DNA from 2 places in the Mesoterricola sp. JemC181 genome. Region 2 is predicted to be linked to the other one. Evidence: riboswitches for the same ligand, from Rfam matches in the RefSeq annotation. Region 2 holds a riboswitch; the other holds the start of a gene.
The links. A riboswitch is a leader RNA that binds a small molecule or an ion and turns the genes downstream of it on or off. The one in region 2 is predicted to bind S-adenosylmethionine.

Region 1 (5,681 bases), 1.3 Mb from region 2:
GACTACCCCAAGCCGGGGATCCAGTTCCGGGACGTCACGACCCTGATGAAGAACCCCGAGGGGTTCGGCCGCGCCATCGACCTCCTTGCGGAGCGGTACCGGGAGCAGGCCGTCCACCTCGTGGCGGGCATCGAGTCCCGGGGCTTCATCGTCGGCGCCGCCCTGGCCCACCACCTGGGCGCGGGCTTCGTGCCCATCCGCAAGAAGGGCAAGCTCCCCGGGCCCGTGATCCACGAGGACTACGCCCTGGAATACGGCACCGACCGCATCGAGATCCACGAGGACGCCATCGTCCCCGGGGAGCGGGTCCTGCTGGTGGACGACCTCATCGCCACGGGCGGCACCGCCGAGGCCGCCCTGAAGCTGATCGAAAGGCTGGGCGGGGTCGTCGTGGAGACCGCGTTCCTGGTGGATCTGCCCGACCTCGGAGGCCGCCGGCGCCTGGAGGCCATGGGCCACAAGGTCTTCACGCTTACGGAGTTCGAAGGGGACTGAAACAGGGATTTTTTCCTTCATCGCTTTTCCATCCCCGTCCCCCTCCCGTTCATTCCCGGCGAATTAAACGCTTAAATTGCCGGGGATGGACGGGGATGAAAAGCGATAAAAGAAACTATCTGTAGCTCCCTAGCCGCGCCAGGTTCATCACCGGCGCCCCGGCCTTGCGGGAGGCGTCCAGGTCCACCTGGAACTCGGCGACCCAGTCGTTGTCCCCGGCCTCGTCCACCAGCATCTGCTGGACCCGCCAGTCGGGGAGGACGTAGGTGTGGCGCAGGTTGCGGCCCTCGGAATCCAGGCGGGGGCCCTTGTGGTCCATGCGGTACGCTTCCGCCAGGGCCTTGAGGCGGTCGGGGGTCCACGCCTGGCCTTCGGCGTCGGCGGGCTCGCCGTACTCGGCCAGCAGGTTTGCCGCCTCCTCCCAGTCGCCCACCACCAGGCTCCTCATCCACGTGAAGATCCGGTTGCGCACGGCGGCGGTGAAGGCCTTGCGGTCCCTCGTGACGTCCAGGTCGGCCTCCTCGGCGCCGGGGGGGCGCAGCTCCGCGGCTTCCCCGGGGCGGTAGCTCCCGTCGCGCATCTTCTCCCACTCGTCCAGGAGGCTGGAGTCCACCTGGCGGAGCATGGCGCCCAGGTAGAGCTCCATCTCCCTCACTTCCTCGCTCTTGGCGGAATCGGGCACGGTCTGGGCCAGCACCTTGAACACGCTGTTCAGGTGGCGCAGGAGGAGGCCTTCCGAGCGCTGGATGTCGTACTCGCGCACGTAGTCGGAGAAGGAGCGGTAGTCCTCGAACATCTCCCGGGCGATGGACTTGGGGCGGATGTTCTCCTCGCCCACCCATGGGTGCTTGACGGCGAAGGCGTTGAAGGTGCCGTAGATGAAATCGCGCTGGGGCTTGGGGTACTCGAGCTTCTCCAGCTCGGCCATGCGCTCCTCGTACTCGATGCCGGCCATCTTCATCTCGGCCACGCGCCGGCCCTTGAGGCGGTCCAGCTGCTTGCGCAGGATGACCTCGGGGTTCTCCAGGATGGACTCCACCAGGGTGATGAGGTCCAGGGCGTACTCGGGGCTGTCCGGATCCAGGAGCGGGATCGTGTCGAGCAGGTAGAGGCTGAGGGTCTGGTTCATGGAGAAGTCGTCCTGCAGGTCCACGTTCACCCGCAGGTTGTGGCCCTCGCCCGTGAACTCCACGATCTTCCGGTCCAGCAGGGCGCGGAACAGCTGCCAGCCGCGCCTGAAATGGGCCGCCTTCGCGCGCTCGTTGTCGTGGCAGCCCCGGATGAGCCCGCGCATGGCGCCGCAGCCGTCCCCGCGGCGGCTCAGGACGTTGAGCAGCATGCCGTGGGTCACCTGGAACCGCGACACCAGGCGCTCCGGCTGGGCCGCCACGAGCCTCTCGAAGGTCTGCTTGTCCCAGTTCGTGAAGTTCCGCTCCGGCGGCAGGCGCCTGGTGTACTTCCGGCCGCCGGCGGCGGCCTTGGCGGCCAGCTTCATGTTCTCGATCCAGTGCTCGGGGGCCTGGGCCACCACCCAGCCCACGTCGTCGAAGCCCTTGCGCCCCGCCCGGCCCGAGATCTGGTGGAAGTCCCGCGCGCTCAGGATGCCCGTCTTCTGCCCGTCGTACTTGCACAGCTTGGTGAAGAGCACCGTGCGGATCGGCACGTTGATGCCGACCCCCAGGGTGTCCGTGCCGCAGATGACCTTCAGGAGGCCCTTCTGGGCCAGCTGCTCCACCAGGATGCGGTACTTGGGCAGGAGCCCCGCATGGTGCAGCCCGATGCCGTGGCGCAGCCAACGCTTGAGGTCCGGGCCGTAGGGGCTGTTGAACTTGAAGCCCTCCATCTCCTTCTGGATGGCGGCCTTCTCCTCCTTCGTGCAGAGGTTGATGCTGGTGAAGTCCTGGGCGCTGGTGGCCGCCTCCAGCTGGGTGAAGTGCACCAGGTAGATGGGCGCCTTGCCCTCCTCCACCAGGCGCTCCAGGGTGAGCGAGAGCGGGGATTCGGCGTAGGTGAAGCCCAGGGGCACCGGGCGGTCCGTGGATTTCACCGAGACCGTGGGGGTTCCCGTGAGCCGGGTCAGCTCCTCCTCGAAGAAGGCCGTGTCGCCCAGGGTGGCGGACATGAGCAGGAACCGGCACTGGGGCAGCGTGAGCAGCGGCACCTGCCACGCCACGCCCCGCTCCCGGTCGGCGTAGTAGTGGAACTCGTCCATGATCACGTCCCGCACGTCGGCGTCCGCGCCCTCGCGCAGGGCGATGTTGGCCAGGATCTCGGCGGTGCAGCAGAGGATCGGCGCGTCCCGGTTCACCGAGGCGTCGCCCGTGCTGAGCCCCACGTTCTCGGGCCCGAAGTCCCGGCACAGGGCCAGCCACTTCTCGTTGACCAGGGCCTTGATGGGGCAGGTGTAGATGGAGCGCCGCCCCTGGGCCAGGGCCTTGAAGTGCAGCGCCGCCGCCACCAGGGACTTGCCCGACCCCGTGGGCGTGTTGAGGATGACGTTCTTCCCCTCGAACAGTTCGAGGATGGCGGCCTCCTGGGCGGGGTAGAGGGTGAGGCGCCGGCCTTCCACGTACTCCAGGAACCGGCCGAGCAGTTCGTCGCTGCCGGCGCCGGCTGCCTGGGGGAGGAGGTCGTAGAGGGTCGTGTGCATGGGGATTCCGGGTGGGGGCGGTGGAGGGGGCCTTGTCCACCCTAGCCCATTTCCGGCTGGGCGGGTTCCGGTTCCGATCGGTTTTTTTTCGCCTTTGCGCGGAACCCGGCCCTGCGGCACTCTTGTTCTTTGCGGATCCTTGCCAGTTCCATAGCGCGATATCCAGAAAGGTGGAGGGACGGGCCCTGTGAAACCTTGGCAACCTGCTTCCGGGCAAGGTGCCAATTCCTGCCTGCGGCGCAAGCCGGGGGAAGATGGCGAGCTGCAGCGAGCTGACGAATCAGGGATTCCCCACGATCGGGCCGGAACGGCGGCGATCCTCCCACCCGGAGGACCCCATGAGCGACAACCACCTCGACAGCAACGTGCCCGGCAACCCGGCCTACCATTTCACGGTCGTGCCCCCGGGCACGGAGCCCGTGGCGGGCTGGGCCCGGAGGGCGGACCTCCTGGCCGGGGCCGGACCCGGCACCCAGTGCATCCACGCCGGCTCCCAGCCGGACCCCGCCTACGGGGCCGTGACGCCTCCCCTCTACCTCACCAGCACCTTCGCCTTCTCGGACATCGGCAGCAACGGCGGCTTCGACTACACCCGCAGCGGCAACCCCACCCGGGAGCGCCTGGAGACGGCCATCGCCACCCTGGAGGGGGGCTCGGGAGCCACCTGCACCAGCTCGGGCATGAGCGCGGTCCTCGTGGCCCTGAACCTCCTGGAGCACGGCAGCCACGTGCTCTGCACCGTGGACTGCTACGGCGGCACCTTCCGCACCCTGGAGCACGCCCGCAAGGTCTACGGCCTGGAGGTCACCTACCTGGACCTGGCCGACGCCGCGGCGGTGCGGGCGGCGCTGCGCCCCAACACCCGGATGATCTGGGTCGAGACCCCCTCCAACCCCCTCCTGCGCCTCTCGGACCTGGGCGCCCTGGCCGGAATCGCCGCGGGTGCGGGCGCGCTGCTGGTGGTGGACAACACCTTCCTCTCCCCCGTCCTCCAGCGGCCCTTCGACTTCGGGGCGGACCTGGTGGTGCACAGCACCACCAAGTACCTCAACGGCCACAGCGACGTGGTGGGCGGCGCCGTGGTGGCGGGCCCCGGCCGCGAGGCCCTGGCCCAGCGCATCGCCGCCATGAACAACCTCCTGGGCACCAGCCAGAGCCCCCACGACTGCTACCTGGTGCTGCGCGGCCTCAAGACCCTCCGGGTGCGCATGCTGGCCCACGAGGCGGGGGCCCTGGCCGTGGCCCAGGCGCTGGCCGCCCACCCCGCCGTGGCCTCCGTGAACTACCCCGGCCTGCCCACCCACCCCCAGCACGCCCTGGCCCGGGCCCAGCAGAAGGGCTTCGGCGCCATGCTCAGCTTCGAGCTGAAGGACGCCACCCCGGCCGCGGTGAACCGGGTCCTCCTGGCCCTGCACTGGTTCACCCTGGCCGAGAGCCTGGGCGGCGTGGAGAGCCTCGTGGCCCACCCCGCCAGCATGACCCACGCGTCCATGACCCCGGAGGCCCGCAGGAACGCCGGCATCGGCGACGGCCTCATCCGCCTCTCGGTGGGCATCGAGGATCCCGGGGACCTGGTGGAGGATCTCCGGCAGGCGCTTGGATAGACAAAGATAATTATAATAACTTTTAACCTCTTCTTCCGGTGGCAGGGCGCCTGCGCCGGGGAGGGGTGGCTAAAGTATTAAATAAATATTTTTTGGTGTGGCCAGAGTTGATTCAACATCCGTTGGATTGCGTTCCAAACGCTGGGGAATGTGTTGATTTAATGAACTCGCCATGGAAGGATCCTTCTACCCGAGGAGTGCCGGATGTCCAGGTCCACCGTTCTACGAGGAGCGGCCCTTTGCGGCCTTGCGCTGGTGCTGGCCGCCTTCCTGCCGCGCCTCCTCCTGGGACCGGCCCTCGAGGCGGTGCGGGTGGCGCGCCGCGACCTCGTGCGGACGCTGGTGCTCAACGGCCGGGTCCTGGCGCCCCGGCGCGTCTCCCTGGGGGCGCTGCAGGCCAGCGTCGTCTCCCGCAGGCTGGTGGAGGAGGGGGACCGGGTGGAGGCGGGGCAGGTGCTGGCGGAACTGGAGGACTCGGAGCAGCGGGCGGCGCTGGCCCAGGCCCAGGCGAGGCTGGACCAGCTCAAGGAGAGCGCGGCGCCCTCGGCCCGGGCGGCCCTGGACCAGGCCGACAGCGCCCTGGTGCAGGCGCGCCTGGCCTGGGAGCGGGGCCAGCGTCTGGCCCGGGACGGCATCCTCAGCGCCAGCCAGACCGATGAGCTCCGCAAGGCGTTCGAGACGGCCCTGGCGGGCCGGGAGGGGGCCCTGGCCCAGGCCCGCAGCGCCCAGGGCGGTGCCGACCTGCGCGCCGCGGTGGCCGCGGTGGACCTGGCCGGCGCCAAGCTGAGGCAGATGCGGGTCGCCGCCCCGGCCCGGGGCGTGGTGCTCACCCGCGCCGTGGAGGCGGGGGACCTGGTGCAGCCCGGCAAGGTGCTCTACACCCTGAGCCTCGACGAACCGCTCCAGCTCCTGGTGCAGCCCGACGAGAAGCA
Region 2 (5,681 bases):
CAGCCGGGTGGAGGCCTGGAAGAGCAGCTCGGAGTCCTGGGCGGGGGGGACCCGCAGGCAGGAGACCCCCTCCTTGTACGCCACCGAGGTGATCTCCCCGGGTCGGCGCGCCGGGGCCTCGGAGCGGATCTCGGTGCGGCTGCCCGTGGGGCGGTGCGTGTTGGCCACCACCAGGCCGAAGCCCGCGCGGCTCACCGGCGCCAGGGCGTCGGCATGGAGCACCTTGGCCCCGAAGGCCGACAGGGCCGCGGCCTCCCGGAGGCTCATGACCGGGATGGGCCGGGCCTCGGGCACCAGGCTGGGGTCGGCGCTGAGCACGCCGTCCACGTCCGTCCAGATCTGCACCTCGGAAGCGCCCAGGGCCTCGCCCAGCAGGGTGGCGCTGGTGTCGGAGCCGCCCCGGCCCAGGGTCGTGGTGGACCCGTCCGGGGCCGTGCCCAGGAAGCCCTGGGTGACCCACAGGGCGCCCTTGGCCAGGCCCTCCCGCCAGGGCCCGGCGGCCTCCCGGATGCGCTCGAGGTCGGGCCGGGCCCTGCCGTGGCGGGCGTCGGTGCGAAGCGCCTCCCGCACGTCCCGGAACGTGGCCGGCAGGCCCCGGCGCCCCAGCAGGGTCTCCAGGAGCCGCGCCGACAGGGTCTCGCCCAGGGCGAGGGCGGCGTCGCGGGAACGGGGGGAGGCCTCCCACAGGAGGCCCATGCCCTGCAGCAGGCCCGCCAGGGACTGGAACAGGGGCTCCCAGTGGGGGCGGACCGCCTCGTCCACGCCCAGCGCCCGGGCCGTGGCCCAGTGCCGGGCCTCCAGGGCGATGCGGGCCGCGCCCGCGGCCTCCAGGTCCCCCTTGGCCGAGGCGTTGATGGCCTTCAGGATCAGGTCCGTGGTGCCCGACAGGGCCGAGACCACCACGAGGCCCCCCTGGGGGAGCTCCTGGCCGATGATCGTCGCCGCCAGTTCCAGGGCCTCCCGGGTTCCGACGCTGGTTCCTCCGAACTTGAGAACTTTCAAGGCAGTACCTCCTTCAGCCAGGCTTTCACCTGGTCCCACTCGATGAGGAAGGCATCGTGCCCGTGGGGGCTCCGCACCCAGCGGGCCTCCCCCAGGCGCTCCGCCTTCCGGGCGGCTTCGATGAGTTCAATCAGGCAGGCCTGGGAGAAGAGCATGTCCCCCTCCAGGCCCAGGACGTGGAGCGTGGCGCCCATGCGCGCCAGGACCTCGGGCAGGCTGCCCCGGCCCCGGGTGAGGTCGTGGTTGTCCATGGCGTCCAGGAGGGCCACGTAGGCCGCCCGGGTGAACCGCGCCGCCAGGGCCCTGCCATGGAAAGCCAGCCATTCCTGCAGCTCGCTTGGAGCGGTGAAGCGCCCAGCCAGACCCGCGGGGCTCCGGAAGGTGAGCATGGCGACGCGCCGCGCCAGGGCGATGGCCTCGTCGTCGCCCAGGGAGGGGCTGGCCAGGATCGCGCGCTGGGCCTCGTTGGAGCCCCAGAGCCACGCGTCGGAGCGGCCCCCGCAGCCGATGACGCCCACGGCCTTGAAGCGCCCGGGCTCCAGGACGGCCAGCTCCAGCGCCACCATGCCCCCCAGGGATCCCCCCAGGAGGGCGTCGAAGGACAGGTCCCCGGCGCGGATCCACTGGGCCAGCACCTCGGCCTGGTACCGGGTGGACCAGCCGCCCCGGGGTTCCGGCCCTTCGGCGCCGTAGCAGCTCCCGGCGAGGTTGGGCGTCCACACGGTGGCCTCGGATGCCGCCAGGGGCGCGCCCGGCTCGAACATGGGCCCCCACCAGCCCTTCACCCCCGGCGCGTCGGCGGCGTCGGGGCCCCCGGTGAGCGCGTGGAGGAGCAGGACCCTGGCCGGCCCGTGCCCGGTGACGCGGAAGGCGGTGCGCACGCCCTCCGGGGAGAGGAAGGCCTGGGTCAAGCGTCCCCCCCGCACAGGGCCTGGTTCAGGTCCGCCTTCAGGTCGTCGATGTTCTCGAGGCCGATGGAGAGCCGGATGAGGTCGTCCGTGACGCCGTTGGTGGCGCGGTCCTCGGCGCTGAGCTGCTGGTGGGTCGTGGTGGCCGGGTGGATGATGAGGCTCTTGGCGTCGCCCACGTTGGCCAGGCGGGAGAAGAGCTCCACCGCGTTGATGACCTTGGCCCCGGCGGCCAGCCCCCCCTTCACGCCGAACGTGAGGATGCCGCCGAAGCCCGCGCCCTCCCGGAAGTAGCGCCGGGCCAGGGCGTGGCTCGGATGGCCGGGGAGGCCCGGGTAGTTGACCCAGGCCACCTGGGGGTGGGCCTCCAGCCACTGGGCGATGGCCAGGGCGTTGCTGCCGTGGCGGTCCATGCGGATGGGGAGGGTCTCGATGCCCTGGAGCAGAAGGAAGGCGTTGAAGGGCGACAGCGCGGGGCCGAAGTCCCGAAGGCCCTCCAGGCGGGCCTTGGCCGCGAAGGCCGCCGGACCCGCAACCTGGGTGAGGACGGCCCCGTGGTAGGAGGGGTTGGGCTGGGTGAACTCCGGGAACCTGCCGTTGGCCCAGTCGAAGTTGCCCCCGTCGACCAGCACGCCGCCGAGGCTCGTGCCGTGGCCCCCGAGGTACTTCGTCGCGCTGTGCACCACCAGGTTCGCGCCATGCTTCAGGGGCTGGCAGATCCAGGGGGAGGCCAGGGTGTTGTCCACGATGAGGGGCACCCCCGCCTCCTGGGCCACCGCCGCCAGGGCGTCGAAGTGGGGCACGTCCAGCTTGGGGTTGCCCAGCGCCTCCAGGTAGATGGCCTTGGTCTCCGGGCGCAGGGCCTTGCGGAAGGCGTCAGGGTCGGTACTGTCCACGAAGGTGACCGTGATGCCCAGGCGCTTGAAGCTCTGGCTGAAGAGGGTGTGGGTGCCCCCGTAGAGGTTGGTGCCGGCGATGAGGTGGTCCCCGGCCTGGGCCAGGGTCACCACCGCGAGGGTGATGGCGGCCTGGCCGGAGGCCGTGGCCACCGCCGCCACGCCGCCCTCCAGCTGGGCCACGCGCTTTTCCAGCACGTCCACCGTGGGGTTCCCGATGCGGGTGTAGATGTTGCCCGGCTCCTCCAGGCTGAACAGGCGCGCCCCGTGCTCCGTGGAGTCGAAGACGTAGCTGGTGGTCTGGTAGATGGGCACCGCGCGGCTGCGGGTGTCCCGGTCCGGGCTGTGCCCCCCGTGGAGGGCGATGGTCTCGAAGTGGGGCTGGTTCTGGCTCACGTTCGGCTCCAGGTGGATCTTCCCCCGCCCGCCGCGGGGGGGGAATGCTTGGGTCCTTGTCTCCCCGCTAGGGGCCTCCGGACAGGTCGAGGGAGCCTTCGGTTCCTCGCGAGCTTCACATGGACGGAGAGGGGCCCGAATAATTCGGGCCCCTCTCCGTCTGTGTCTTGGCAGTCACATCAGTTCGGTATCTATCCGGCTCGACGCATGCGTCCACCGGCAGGAATTGGCACCTTGCTCATCGCAGGTTGCCAAGGTTTCACAGGGCCCGTCCCTCCACCTTTCGTGATAGCTCACTATGGAACTGACAAAGAACTCAGAACCATCATGATGCGTGTTCGCTGCCCAGGAGTCAAGGCCTCAGGGTAGGCTGAAGCCATGCTCTCTTCGCTCCGCATCCAGAACCTGGCCCTGGTGGAAGACCTCGCCCTGGACTTCCAGGCCGGCTTCACCGTCCTCACCGGCGAGACCGGGGCCGGCAAGTCCCTCCTGGTGGACGCCCTCTCCCTGCTGGTGGGGGCCCGGGGCGACGGCGACATGGTGCGCCAGGGCACGGCCCGGGCCGTGGCCGAGACCGTGGTGGACGGCGCCTTCGAGGCCTGGCGGGCCTTCCTCGCCGACCGGGGCCTCCCCGAGGAGCAGCCCGTGGTGCTGCGCCGGGAGGTGGCCGCCAACGGCCGCAGCCGCGCCTGGATCAACGGCGGCGCCTGCAGCCTGACCGACCTGCGCGAGGCCGGGCGCATCTGGATGCGCCTCACCAGCCAGCACGACCACCAGTCCCTCCTGGCCGAGGAACGCCACCTGGGCCTCCTGGACGAGGTGCTGGGCATCAGCGCCGACCTGGCCGCCCAGGCGGGCGACGTGCGGGACGCCCAGGCCCGCCTGGCGGCCCGGAAGAAGAGCGAAAGCCAGCGCGCCGAGCGCCTGGAGTGGCTGGCCGAGCAGATCGCCGACCTGGAGAAACTGGCCCCCCGGGCCGGGGAGTGGGTGCAGCTGCGCAGCGAGCGCGAACCCCTGCGCCACGCCGTCCACCTGGAGTCCGCCTTCCGCGAGGGCGCCGAGGCCCTGCGCGACGCCCTGCGCCTGGTGGAGGACGCCCACCGCGCCCAGGCCCGCGCCGCCTCGATCCTGCCCGCCGCCCAGGTGGAAGTGGACCGCACCCGCTCGGCCCTGCTGGAGCTGGAGGACCTCCAGGCCCTGGCCCAGGACCAGGCCATCCGCTGGTCCCGGGAGGGCGTGGACCGCATCGAGGCCCTGGAGACCCGCCTAGCCCAGTTCGAGAAGCTGGCCCGGCGCCACCGCTGCGAGCCCGAGGAGCTCGCGGGCCGCCTGGAGGCGCTCCGCCGCGAGCAGGACGAACTGAACAACCACAGCTCCAGCCTGAGGGAACTCGAAGGCGGCCTGGCGAAGGCCTGCGAGGCCTACCGCGCCGCCGCCGAGGTCCTCCACGCCCACAGGGCCGGCCTCGTCCAGCCCCTGGAAAAGGACGTGCACCAGCGCCTGGGCCGCCTGGGGATGAACGGCTGCCGAATCCAGCTGCGCCTGGCCGTCGCCGAGGAACCCTCGAGCCCGGTCCTCCTGGCGGGCCTGCCCGTGAGGGTCTCCCCCCAGGGCTTCTCCACCGTGGCCATCTGGATCGAGCCCAACGTGGGCGAGGGCTTCCGCCCCCTGGCCAAGATCGCCTCGGGCGGCGAGCTGAGCCGCCTCATGCTGGCCATGCAGGGCGCCGGCATGGCGCTCGGCGCCGGCAGCCGGGACCCCCTGGTCCTGGTGCTGGACGAGGTGGACGCCGGCATCGGCGGCGAGACCGCCATCGCCGTGGGCGCCGCCGTGCGCGAGCTGGGCCGGAGCCACCAGGTGCTGGCCGTGACCCACCTGGCCCAGGTGGCCGCCCGCGCCGAGCACCACGGCCAGCTGCGCAAGGAAGTGAACGAGGGCCGCACCCGCAGCGGCCTCACCTGGCTCGCGGGCGACGCCCGGGTGCGGGAACTGGCCCGGCTCCTGTCCGGCCACCCCGACCGCCCCGAGGCCGTGGCCCACGCACGGATCCTGCTGGAGGGGGCCGTGGCCACCCCGCTGCTGGAGGTGGACGGCGCGGCCCCGGTGGAGGGGAAGCGGAAGCGGCGGTGAAAGGCTGCCGGCGCCTGGCGTTGTTTACCAAGAACAGGAATGGCGATACTTGAGTTCAATTTACGGGAAAATAATAAATTCATCCGTTTAACAGATTGAAATTATGCCACCAGATGGCATATTTTTATCATGTTCGATCGCACCCTTTCCCCACGCGTGGCCGAAGCGCTGCTCGACACCCCCGTGGTCCTCCTTTTGGGGGCCCGGCAGGTGGGGAAGAGCACCCTGGCCAAGGCCCTCCTGGCCCACCAGGCCCAAGGCCGCTACCTGACCCTGGACGACCCGGCCGTACGCCGGGCCGCAGAAGTGGATCCGGTCGGCTTTGTCGCCCAGCAACGGGGCCTGACGG

Region 1: another riboswitch for S-adenosylmethionine. It lies ahead of ACZ5MC_RS16440 (trans-sulfuration enzyme family protein); the one in region 2 lies ahead of ACZ5MC_RS22035 (O-acetylhomoserine aminocarboxypropyltransferase/cysteine synthase family protein).

The regions. Positions count from the first base shown of each region.
Region 1 is NZ_AP045076.1:3,713,688-3,719,368, reverse strand. It holds gene ACZ5MC_RS16450 (adenine phosphoribosyltransferase) at 1-495, shown strand, start outside; gene ACZ5MC_RS16445 (DEAD/DEAH box helicase) at 611-3,145, opposite strand; SAM riboswitch class I at 3,301-3,406, shown strand; gene ACZ5MC_RS16440 (trans-sulfuration enzyme family protein) at 3,484-4,749, shown strand; gene ACZ5MC_RS16435 (efflux RND transporter periplasmic adaptor subunit) at 4,954-5,681, shown strand, end outside.
Region 2 is NZ_AP045076.1:5,034,749-5,040,429, reverse strand. It holds gene ACZ5MC_RS22045 (aspartate kinase) at 1-1,002, opposite strand, end outside; gene ACZ5MC_RS22040 (alpha/beta fold hydrolase) at 999-1,913, opposite strand; gene ACZ5MC_RS22035 (O-acetylhomoserine aminocarboxypropyltransferase/cysteine synthase family protein) at 1,910-3,202, opposite strand; SAM riboswitch class I at 3,387-3,497, opposite strand; gene ACZ5MC_RS22030 (DNA repair protein RecN) at 3,581-5,332, shown strand; gene ACZ5MC_RS22025 (ATP-binding protein) at 5,462-5,681, shown strand, end outside.